DNA from 2 places in the Actinocorallia aurea genome. Region 2 is predicted to be linked to the other one. Evidence: riboswitches for the same ligand, from Rfam matches in the RefSeq annotation. Region 2 holds a riboswitch; the other holds the start of a gene.
What was found. Region 2 has a riboswitch for thiamine pyrophosphate ahead of thiO (glycine oxidase ThiO). Riboswitches for the same ligand answer to the same signal wherever they lie in the genome.
Positions count from the first base shown of each region.

Region 1: it holds a riboswitch for thiamine pyrophosphate, as region 2 does, so the genes downstream of both, ACYVOM_RS40615 (purine-cytosine permease family protein) here and thiO (glycine oxidase ThiO) in region 2, are expected to answer to the same signal.

Region 1 covers NZ_BAAGPQ010000040.1:51,214-55,501, reverse strand. Annotated here, with positions in the region: gene ACYVOM_RS40620 (PAS domain-containing protein) at 1-347, opposite strand, end outside; gene ACYVOM_RS40615 (purine-cytosine permease family protein) at 390-1,787, opposite strand; TPP riboswitch at 1,784-1,897, opposite strand; gene ACYVOM_RS40610 (rhodanese-like domain-containing protein) at 1,957-2,295, opposite strand; gene ACYVOM_RS40605 (SSI family serine proteinase inhibitor) at 2,339-2,791, shown strand; gene ACYVOM_RS40600 (Fpg/Nei family DNA glycosylase) at 2,813-3,709, opposite strand; gene ACYVOM_RS40595 (SGNH/GDSL hydrolase family protein) at 3,992-4,288, shown strand, end outside.
Region 2 covers NZ_BAAGPQ010000004.1:239,240-243,527, reverse strand. Annotated here, with positions in the region: gene thiS (sulfur carrier protein ThiS) at 59-274, opposite strand; gene thiO (glycine oxidase ThiO) at 271-1,365, opposite strand; TPP riboswitch at 1,365-1,473, opposite strand; gene ACYVOM_RS08035 (NAD(P)/FAD-dependent oxidoreductase) at 1,601-2,794, shown strand; gene ACYVOM_RS08030 (Rv2175c family DNA-binding protein) at 2,822-3,199, shown strand; gene thiE (thiamine phosphate synthase) at 3,228-3,857, shown strand; gene ACYVOM_RS08020 (hypothetical protein) at 3,889-4,020, shown strand; gene ACYVOM_RS08015 (serine/threonine-protein kinase) at 4,121-4,288, shown strand, end outside.

The DNA of each region.
Region 1 (4,288 bases), on a different contig from region 2:
GGGTGGAAGACCGAGACCCAGCCGACGAGCCGCGCGTCCGATCCGCGGATCGCGCTCGTGTCGATCCGGACGTCGATCAGCTCGCGGGCGCGGGTGCGCCGCCGGGTCCCGATGGAGACGTGGGACCCTGCGGCGCGGACCCGTTCCAGGACCGCGTGGTGTTCGGCGGTCAGCTCGTCCGGGATGATCGGCGGCACCTGGCCGAGGATCTCCTCGGCGGCCCAGCCGAACAACCGCTCGGCGGCCGGGTTCCACAGGGTCACCCGGCCTGCCTCGTCGACCGCCACGATCGGATCGGGGGCGCTGGCGAGCACCGCGCACGCGGTCCGGTCCTCGTCTGGGAGCATCACGCCCGCCATCGTCCCACCGCGGCGGCGGGCGCCTCCCGCTCAGCCGGAAACCGGTTTTGCCTTCCTGTCGGTGACCCGGCCGATCACCAGTGCCAGAACCGCCGCGATGAGGAACGACAGCAGCGAAGCGCTCATCCACGGCTGGACGGTCAGGCCGAGCGCCTCCTGGACGCCGTTCCAGAACTCCTTCCACGCGCCGAGTTCGCCGGGGTTGATGAGCTGGTAGGTGACGAAGCCGCCGATCCAGGCCGCGACCATCGACCAGCGGGCGGGCGCGTCCGGCGCGGTGTTCCAGCCGGTCCTGCCGCGGCCGAGGAAGAAGTCCGCGGCGAGCACGCCGGACAGCGGCACGAAGACCGAGCCGATGAGGGCGAGGAAGCCGTAATAGTCGTCCATGTTGAGGGCAAGGGCGAGCACCGTGATGAGCGCGCCAAGGCCGATGCTCAAGACGCGGCGGTCCACACGCGGCACAAGGTTCTGGATCGAGAGCGCGGTGGAGTAGACGTTCGCGAATGACTGGTCGGCTTCGCGCAGGACGAAGACGAAGAAGAAGACCGCGCCGGCCGTGACCGTGAGGAAGGGCCCGTAGACGCCGTTGCCCTGGCCCGCGAGGACGAGGGCGAAGAGTCCGAGGGTGTAGGCGATGATCTGCGTGACGGCGTAGGAGCCGCTCGCCGCGCCGAAGGCCGCGCGTTCACTGCGCGCGTGCCGGGTGTAGTCGGCGGCGACCGGCACCCACGAGATGGAGACGGCCAGGGCCGCGTCGATCGCGAGCCAGAACAGGCTCCAGTCGGAGCCGAACGGGCCGCCGCCGACGGCGCCCGGGTGGGTGGTGAGGTCGGGCAGGCCCTCCCTCACGAACTGGATGTAGAACCAGACGAGCGCGATCCCCACGGCGATGGTGACGAACCGGCGCAGCAGGCGCACCGAGCCCAGAGGCCAGATCGTCAGGACCGTGGTGAGCGCTCCCGCGGCGAGCACATAGACCCAGCGCGGGCCTCCGCCGAACAGCTCGTGCGCGGCGTCGGCGATGACGATCAGCTCGAACGTCCCCCAGCCGACGAGCTGGGCGATGTTGAGGACCGTCGGCGCGTACGACAGCCGCGCGCCGAACAGACCCCGCAGGATCACCATCGCCGGGCGGCCGGTGCGGGCGCCCGGCACCGCGGCGAGCCCGAGCATGAGCCCGCCGACGAGGGTGCCGATGATCATCGCGGCGATGCCCGCCGCGATCGAGAGCTGCGGCACGCCGTTCACGTCGGGCGCCAGCACCGTGTAGGCGCCGGAGAACGCGAACAGGCTGACGCCGAGGTTGGCCCAGAAGGCGCTCTGGTCCCAGAACGACAGGACCCGGGGGGTCGGCTCGTCGAGGGTCAGCGGCGCCTCAGCGGGCCCCTCGGGGCGCTGGGGGCGGTTTTCAAGCGTGCTTGCGGACATGCGAGGAGCACTCTCCCTACGCCGGCATTACCCGGACAGGTTCATGCGGTCGGCGACAGATGGGTCGCCCTCTCAGCCCGGCCTTCTCCCGAGCTCCCGCGGAAAGGTTGTGATTCGGCGCGAATCGTACCCTTCTCCCCGATGATCACCCACCGCGAGGTGGGATATCTCAGGCGATGTAGGGCTCCGCGTCGCCTGCCGCCTCCACGGCCAGGCCCGCCCGCTCCCAGGCGATCATGCCGCCGTCGACGTTCAGCGCCCTCCAGCCCGCGTTGTTCAGCGCCATCGTCACCTGGGCCGACCGGCCGCCCACGCGGCACACCACGTAGACCTCGCGATCCTGCGGGATCTCCCCCGCCCGCTCGTTCAGGGCGCTCATCGGGATGTGGACTGCCTCGGGCGCGTGGCCGGCGTCCCATTCGTCCTGCTCACGGACGTCGAGAAGGTAGGCGCCGTCCGGAATCTGGAGCGCGCCGACGGTGGGGATGCTCTCGCCGAAATTCGTCACGGACCCATGGAACCGTGGAACGAGGCCCCACGTCGAATCGCGCATGAGGACCTCATCGCCGAAGAACGCAGCGAAGCTGCTCCTGCTCACCGCCGCCGTCGTGGCCGCCGTGAGCGCCTGCGGCACCAAGTCGGCCGAGCAGGAGACCGTGTCCCCCAACGCGGCCGCCGCGGGCGACCAGCTCACGATCACGCTCAAGAAGGCCCCGAACGCCCAGGAGGAGACCTGGACGCTCACCTGTGACCCCGCGGGCGGCACCCACCCCGCCGCCGCCAAGGCCTGCGCCCAGTTGGCCGCCGGGGGCGCCGACGTGTTCGCACCCCTCCCGGCCGACGCGGCCTGCACCGACGGCTACGGCGGCCCCGAGCAGGGCACCGTGACCGGCACCTGGAACGGCGCGGCCGTCAACGCCTCCTACTCGCGCAAGGACGGCTGCGAGATCGAGCGCTGGGAGAAGGTCTCCGAACTGTTCGGCGAGCTGCCCAAGGTCCGCTAGACAGCGGCCCCCACCCCCCATCTACCTGATCAGACGGGACAAACGGCGATCCGCAAGCGGCTTGCCGCCCGTCTGGCAGGTGGGGCAGTACTGGAACGACGAGTCGGCGAAGGACACCTCGCGGATGGTGTCGCCGCAGACCGGGCAGGGATCCCCGGTGCGGCCGTGCACCCGCAGGCCGAGCTTCTTCTCCGACTTCAGGTCCCCCACCGCGAGCCCCTTCGAGCGCTCGACGGCGTCGGTGAGCGTGCCGACGATGACCGCGTGCAGCGCGGCGGCCTCCTCTTCGGTGAGGGTCGAGGCGATCTTGTAGGGGGACATCTTCGCGGCGTGCAGCACCTCGTCGGAGTAGGCGTTGCCTATGCCGGCGATGATCTTCTGGTCGCGCAGCAGCCCCTTGATCCGCGTGCGCGATCCCTTGGTGAGGGCGTACAGGGCCGCGGGGGTGAACTCCGGTGAGAGCGGGTCGATCCCGAGGTCGGCGATGCCCTGGACGTCGGCGGGATCGCGCACCACGTAGGCGGCGAGGCCCTTCTTCGTCCCGGCCTCGGTGAGGTCGAAGCCCGAGCCGTCGTTCAGCCGCAGGCGCAGCGCGAGGGGGTTCTTTCCGCCGAGGCGCGGGAGGGCGAGCGGCAGTTCGTCCTTCCAGCGCAGCCAGCCGGCCCGCGCGAGGTGGAAGACCAGGTGCAGCCGGTCGGCGGGGTCGCCGCCCGCGTCGAGATCGAGGTCGAGGAACTTGCCGTGGCGCGACACCGCGGCCACGGTCCTGTCGCCGAGGGCGGTGACGGGCGGATCATAGGTCTTGAGCGCCGACACGGCGGCGACGTCGACACGGGCGACGGCCTTACCGACGGCGTGCTCGCGCAGGAAGGCGGCGAGCGACTCCACTTCGGGAAGCTCGGGCATGTCGTACAGCATGCCTCTCCACAGCCGTCCCCAACCCTGTGGATGTCTGTGGACAACGCCTGTGGATAACTTGGGGACGCCAGTGGATTCCCCCTCTCCAAAGTGGCGAAAAGCACATATCAACTGACAAAACACCCAAGGAGGAGTGAGAGGGATATCCACAGGGGGTGTGGATAACCCTGTGACTGAACCGTGCCCGAACGACTTGCGGAGACCGGTGGCGCGGACGTGTCCGGGGCGCGGATACTGCCCCGCAAAAGTGAAAACTCGGGGGAGAAGGCCAGAGGCACAGCGATGCTCTCCCGGCGTCTGCCCGCCGTCGTCCTGACCGCCGTCCTGAGCGCCCTCGCGCTCGTCACCGGCGTCCCGAGCACCCCCGCCGCAGCGGAACCCGCGCCCCTGTACTACCTCTCCCTGGGCGACTCGCTCTCCACCGGCTACCAGCCGGGCCAGGGGAACACCGACACCGGATACCCCGACCAGCTCCTGCCCCTCCTCGCCGAACGCACGCCCGGCCTTGAGCCGGCCAAGCTCGGCTGCAGCGGCGAGACCACCGTCACGATGGTCAAGGGCGGCAAGTGCGCCTACCCC
Region 2 (4,288 bases):
GAGGCGCGAGCCGAGCTTCTCCCCGGCGATCTCCAGTGCGTCCGGCGTGTCCACGTTCTCAGCCTCCCTGGACCGCGGTGATGATCTCCACCCGGTCCCCGTCGTTCAGGGTCGTCGCGGGCCACTGCGCGCGCCGGACCACCTCGTCGTTCAGCGCCACCGCGATACCGCGGCCCCCTTCGGCCGCGATCGGCCCGGCCACGTGGACGACGACGTCGGCGACCGTCGTGCCGACGGCGAGATCGCAGGGGTCTCCGTTGACATGGGCTCTCATCGGGTCTCCACGGGGGCGAAGCGGGCGGCGGTGAAGGGGCGGGCCACCTCGGGCAGGTCCTCGCCCGCGAGCACCCCGGCGACGGCGTCGGCGGTGAGCGGGGCGAGCAGGATGCCGTTGCGGTAATGGCCCGTGGCATAGACCAGGCCGTCGGTCCCCGAAGGTCCGAGGATCGGGGCGTTGTCGGGGGAGCCGGGGCGGAAGGAGGCCGTGACCTCGGCGAACTCCAGCTCGGTGACGCCGGGGAACAGCGCGCGGGCGTCGCGCAGCAGCTCCCACAGACCGCCCGCGGTGACGCGGCCGTCGAACCCCAGCTCCTCCTGGGTGGCGCCGACGACCAGCTCCCCGTCGGGGCGGGGCACGAGGTACAGCGAGAAGCCCTGGACGAGCCCGCGGGTGGCGCGGGTCAAGAACGGCCGGGGCGAGCGCAGTCTGATGATCTGGCCCTTGACGGGCCGTACGGGCAGGTCGCTGAGGCCGCCCGACCAGCTTCCGGCGGCGAGGACCACCTGGTCGGCGGGCAGTACCGTGCCGTCCTCCAGCCGGACGCCCTTGGCCCGCCCGTCTTCGATGACGATCTCGTGCGCGCGCTTGCGGACGAGCGGCACATCGGCGCAGGCCTGGAGAAGGGCCGCGACCACCTTGCGGGGGTTCACGCTGCCGTCCTCGGGGGCGAGGATGCCGCCGCGCACGGAGGGGGCCAGCATCGGCTCCAGCTTGCGGCACTCGCGGCCGGTGAGCAGCTCGGTGCGCAGGCCGAGGGACGCCTGGAACTCGTGCTGCTCGCGCAGGAAGGCGAGGTCGTCGCCGTCGTAGGCGACCGAGAGGTTGCCCTCGCGCTGGTGGCCGACGTCGATCCCGGTCAGCTCGGCGAGCTCGGCGGCGAACGCCGGGTAGCGGTCGCGCGAGTCGATGCCGAGCATCAGGTGGTCTTCCTCGCCGTACTGGAGCTCGCCCACGGGCGTCAGCATCCCGGCCGCGACATGACTGGCGCCCGAGCCCGGCGAGGGGTCCACGAGGGTGACGGCCAGGCCCCGCTGGGCGGCCCGCCAGGCGACGCCGAGGCCGACGACCCCGGCTCCGATGATCACGATCAAGCGCGTCCGCTCCCTTCGCCGGCATGATCCGGATCAGGTTCGTACGGTCGGGAGCCGCGTGCTCCCCTCTCAGCCCCCGCGGGGGCTCCCGTGCTGTCGGAATCCAGCGTATGCCCTGAGCAGGAATCATGGGTTATCCGGCATCCCTGTGCAGAACGCCGTTCTCGCCGACGGTTAAGGTTGGCCTCACCTTGCCGGTCCGGTCTGTGGGTGTCGTGGAGGGCTTTGCATGGAACGGGTCATCGTCGTCGGCGGCGGTCTCGCCGGAGTGCGCGCCGTGGAGGCGCTGCGGGCCAGGGAGTACGCGGGCGCGCTCACCCTCGTGTGCGCCGAAGAGGTGCTGCCCTACGACCGGCCGCCCCTCTCGAAGGCGGTCCTGACCGGCGACAGCGACGACACGACCGTCGACGCCGCCTGGGACGCGCTCGACTGCGACGTCCGGTTCGGCGTCACCGCCACGGGCCTGCGCGCCGACGAACGCGTCCTGGAGACGACGGGCGGCGACCTGCCTTACGACGGTCTGGTGATCGCCACCGGCGCGGACCCGATCCGGCTGCCCGGACCCGGCCGCCAGCACGTCGTGCGGACCATGAAGGACGCTCTGGAACTGCGCCGGCTGCTCGTCTCCGGCGCCCGTGTGGTCGTCGTGGGGGCCGGGTGGATCGGCGCCGAGGTCGCGACCAGCGCGGCCAAACTCGGCTGCCGTGTGACGGTCCTGGAGGCCGCCGAGGCCCCCGTGGCGATCGCGCTCGGGCCGGAGCTGGGCGCGCTGACCGCGCCCTGGTACGCCGAGGCGGGCGTCGAGCTGCGCTGCGGCGTCAAGGTCGCCTCGATCGAGGACGGCGGGGTCGCCCTCGTCGGCGGGGAGTTCCTGGAGGCCGACGCGGTCGTCGTCGGCGTAGGGGTCCGGCCCGCCCTCGGCTGGGTGGGCGACGCGCTGGAGCTCGACCCGCGGCTCGGCGGGATCGTCGTGGACGGCGGGCTGCGCACGGCGCGCCCGGAGATCGTCGCGGTAGGGGACTGCGCCGCCTTCTGGTCGGCCAGGTACGGGCGGCGGATGCGGGTCGAGCACTGGGACGTCGCCCTGAACGCCCCCGAGGTCGCGGTCGCCGCGCTGCTCGGCGATGCCGACGCCGCCTACGACGAGGCGCCCTACTTCTGGTCCGAGCAGTTCGGGCGGATGGTCCAGTTCGCCGGGCACCGCGCGGGCGCCGAGAAGGCGGTCTTCCGCGGCGACCCCTCGGAGCGCAAGTGGGCCGTCTGCTTCGTGTCCGGCGACAGGCTGGAGGCGATCCTCACCGTCGACAAGCCGCGCGACCTCGTCCAGGCCCGGCGGATCATCGGCGATGGGACGCCGATCGACGTAGCAAAGCTCGCGGATCCTTCCGTAGCCATCCGAAACGCCGTCCTGACGGTTTCGTAGCGTCCGGCGGATGGTAGACACGGAACCGTGACGAAGACGCACGTTGACATCGACCCGGAACTCGACTCCCTCGTAGGGGAATGGCACACCCTGACCGGTGCCGCCGCCCTGTTCGGCCTCCCGGCCGGACGGGTGAAGCAGTGGGTCAAGGAGGGCAAGCTCCTCGCCGCCTACCGCTCCGTCGGAGGCGGCCCGCAGGTCCCCGCCGCCTTCTTCGAGGGCGCGGAGATCATCAAGGGCCTGCCCGGCACCCTGACCCTGCTGCGCGACGCCGGCTTCGACGACGTCGAAGCCCTGCGCTGGCTGTTCACCGAGGACGACACCCTGCCCGGCAGCCCCGTGCAGGCGCTCCGCGAGAACCGCGGCACCGAGGTGCGGCGCCGCGCCCAGGCCCTGGCGCTCTGAGGTGGTTCCGAGCGAGAAGGCGGTGGCCCTGCGCGCGCGGCTGGCCACCGCCCGGCTCTACCTGTGCGTGGACTCCCGCTCCCGGCAGGGCGACCTCGCGGAGTTCCTGGACGCGGTCCTGTCCGGCGGCGTGGACATCGTCCAGCTCCGCGAGAAGGGCATCGAGGCGAGGCAGGAGCTCGCCGCGCTGGAGGTCATGCGCGATTCCTGCGCGCGGCACGGCGCGCTCCTCGCGGTGAACGACAGGGCCGACGTGGCGTTCGCCGCGGGGGCCGACATCCTGCACCTCGGCCAGGACGACCTGCCGGTGCCCCTGGCCCGGCGGATCGTCGGCCCGGACATGCTCATCGGGCGCTCCACCCACGCGGTGGAGCAGGTCGCGGCGGCCGAGGCCGAGGAGAGCGTCGACTACTTCGCGGTGGGCCCCGTCTGGCCGACGGCCACCAAGCCGGGCCGCGAGGCCGCCGGATTCGCCCCGGTGCGCGCCGCGGCAGAGACGGCCCGGCGGCCGTGGTTCGCCATCGGCGGCATCGACTCGGGCACCCTGCCGGAGGTCAAGGCCCTCGGCGCGACCCGGATCGTCGTCGTCAGGGCCCTCACCGAGGCCGCCGACCCGCACAAGGCGGCCCTGGACCTCCGCGCCGCCCTGGACGGCTAGGGCTCGGCCGGGGAGGAGCGATAATGGGGGCATGAACCCCGACGACTCCTCCCCGCTCCTGCCCGACCTCACCAGCGACGAGCGCTCCGAGGGCTGGGGCGACTGGCGCGAGGACGAGGGCAACGACGCGCGCCTGCGCGAAGACGTCCCCCCGCACTGGTAGCGGGCCACAGGCGGGCCGGGAAAGGGATTCCACCTTCCCCGGCCCGCCGGTTTTGGTATAACTCGGCATCCCGGCCCCCCTCCCCGTAAGGTCGCCGCCTGTGCCGAGCCAGCATGACGTCCCGCTCCGTTCCGACGACCCCCGCAAGATCGGGCCCTACGTCCTGACGGCGAGGCTCGGCGAGGGAGGGCAGGGCGTCGTCTACCTCGCCGAAGACCGCGAGGGCAACGCAGTCGCCGTCAAGGTGCTCAAGGGCGGGCCCGTGGCT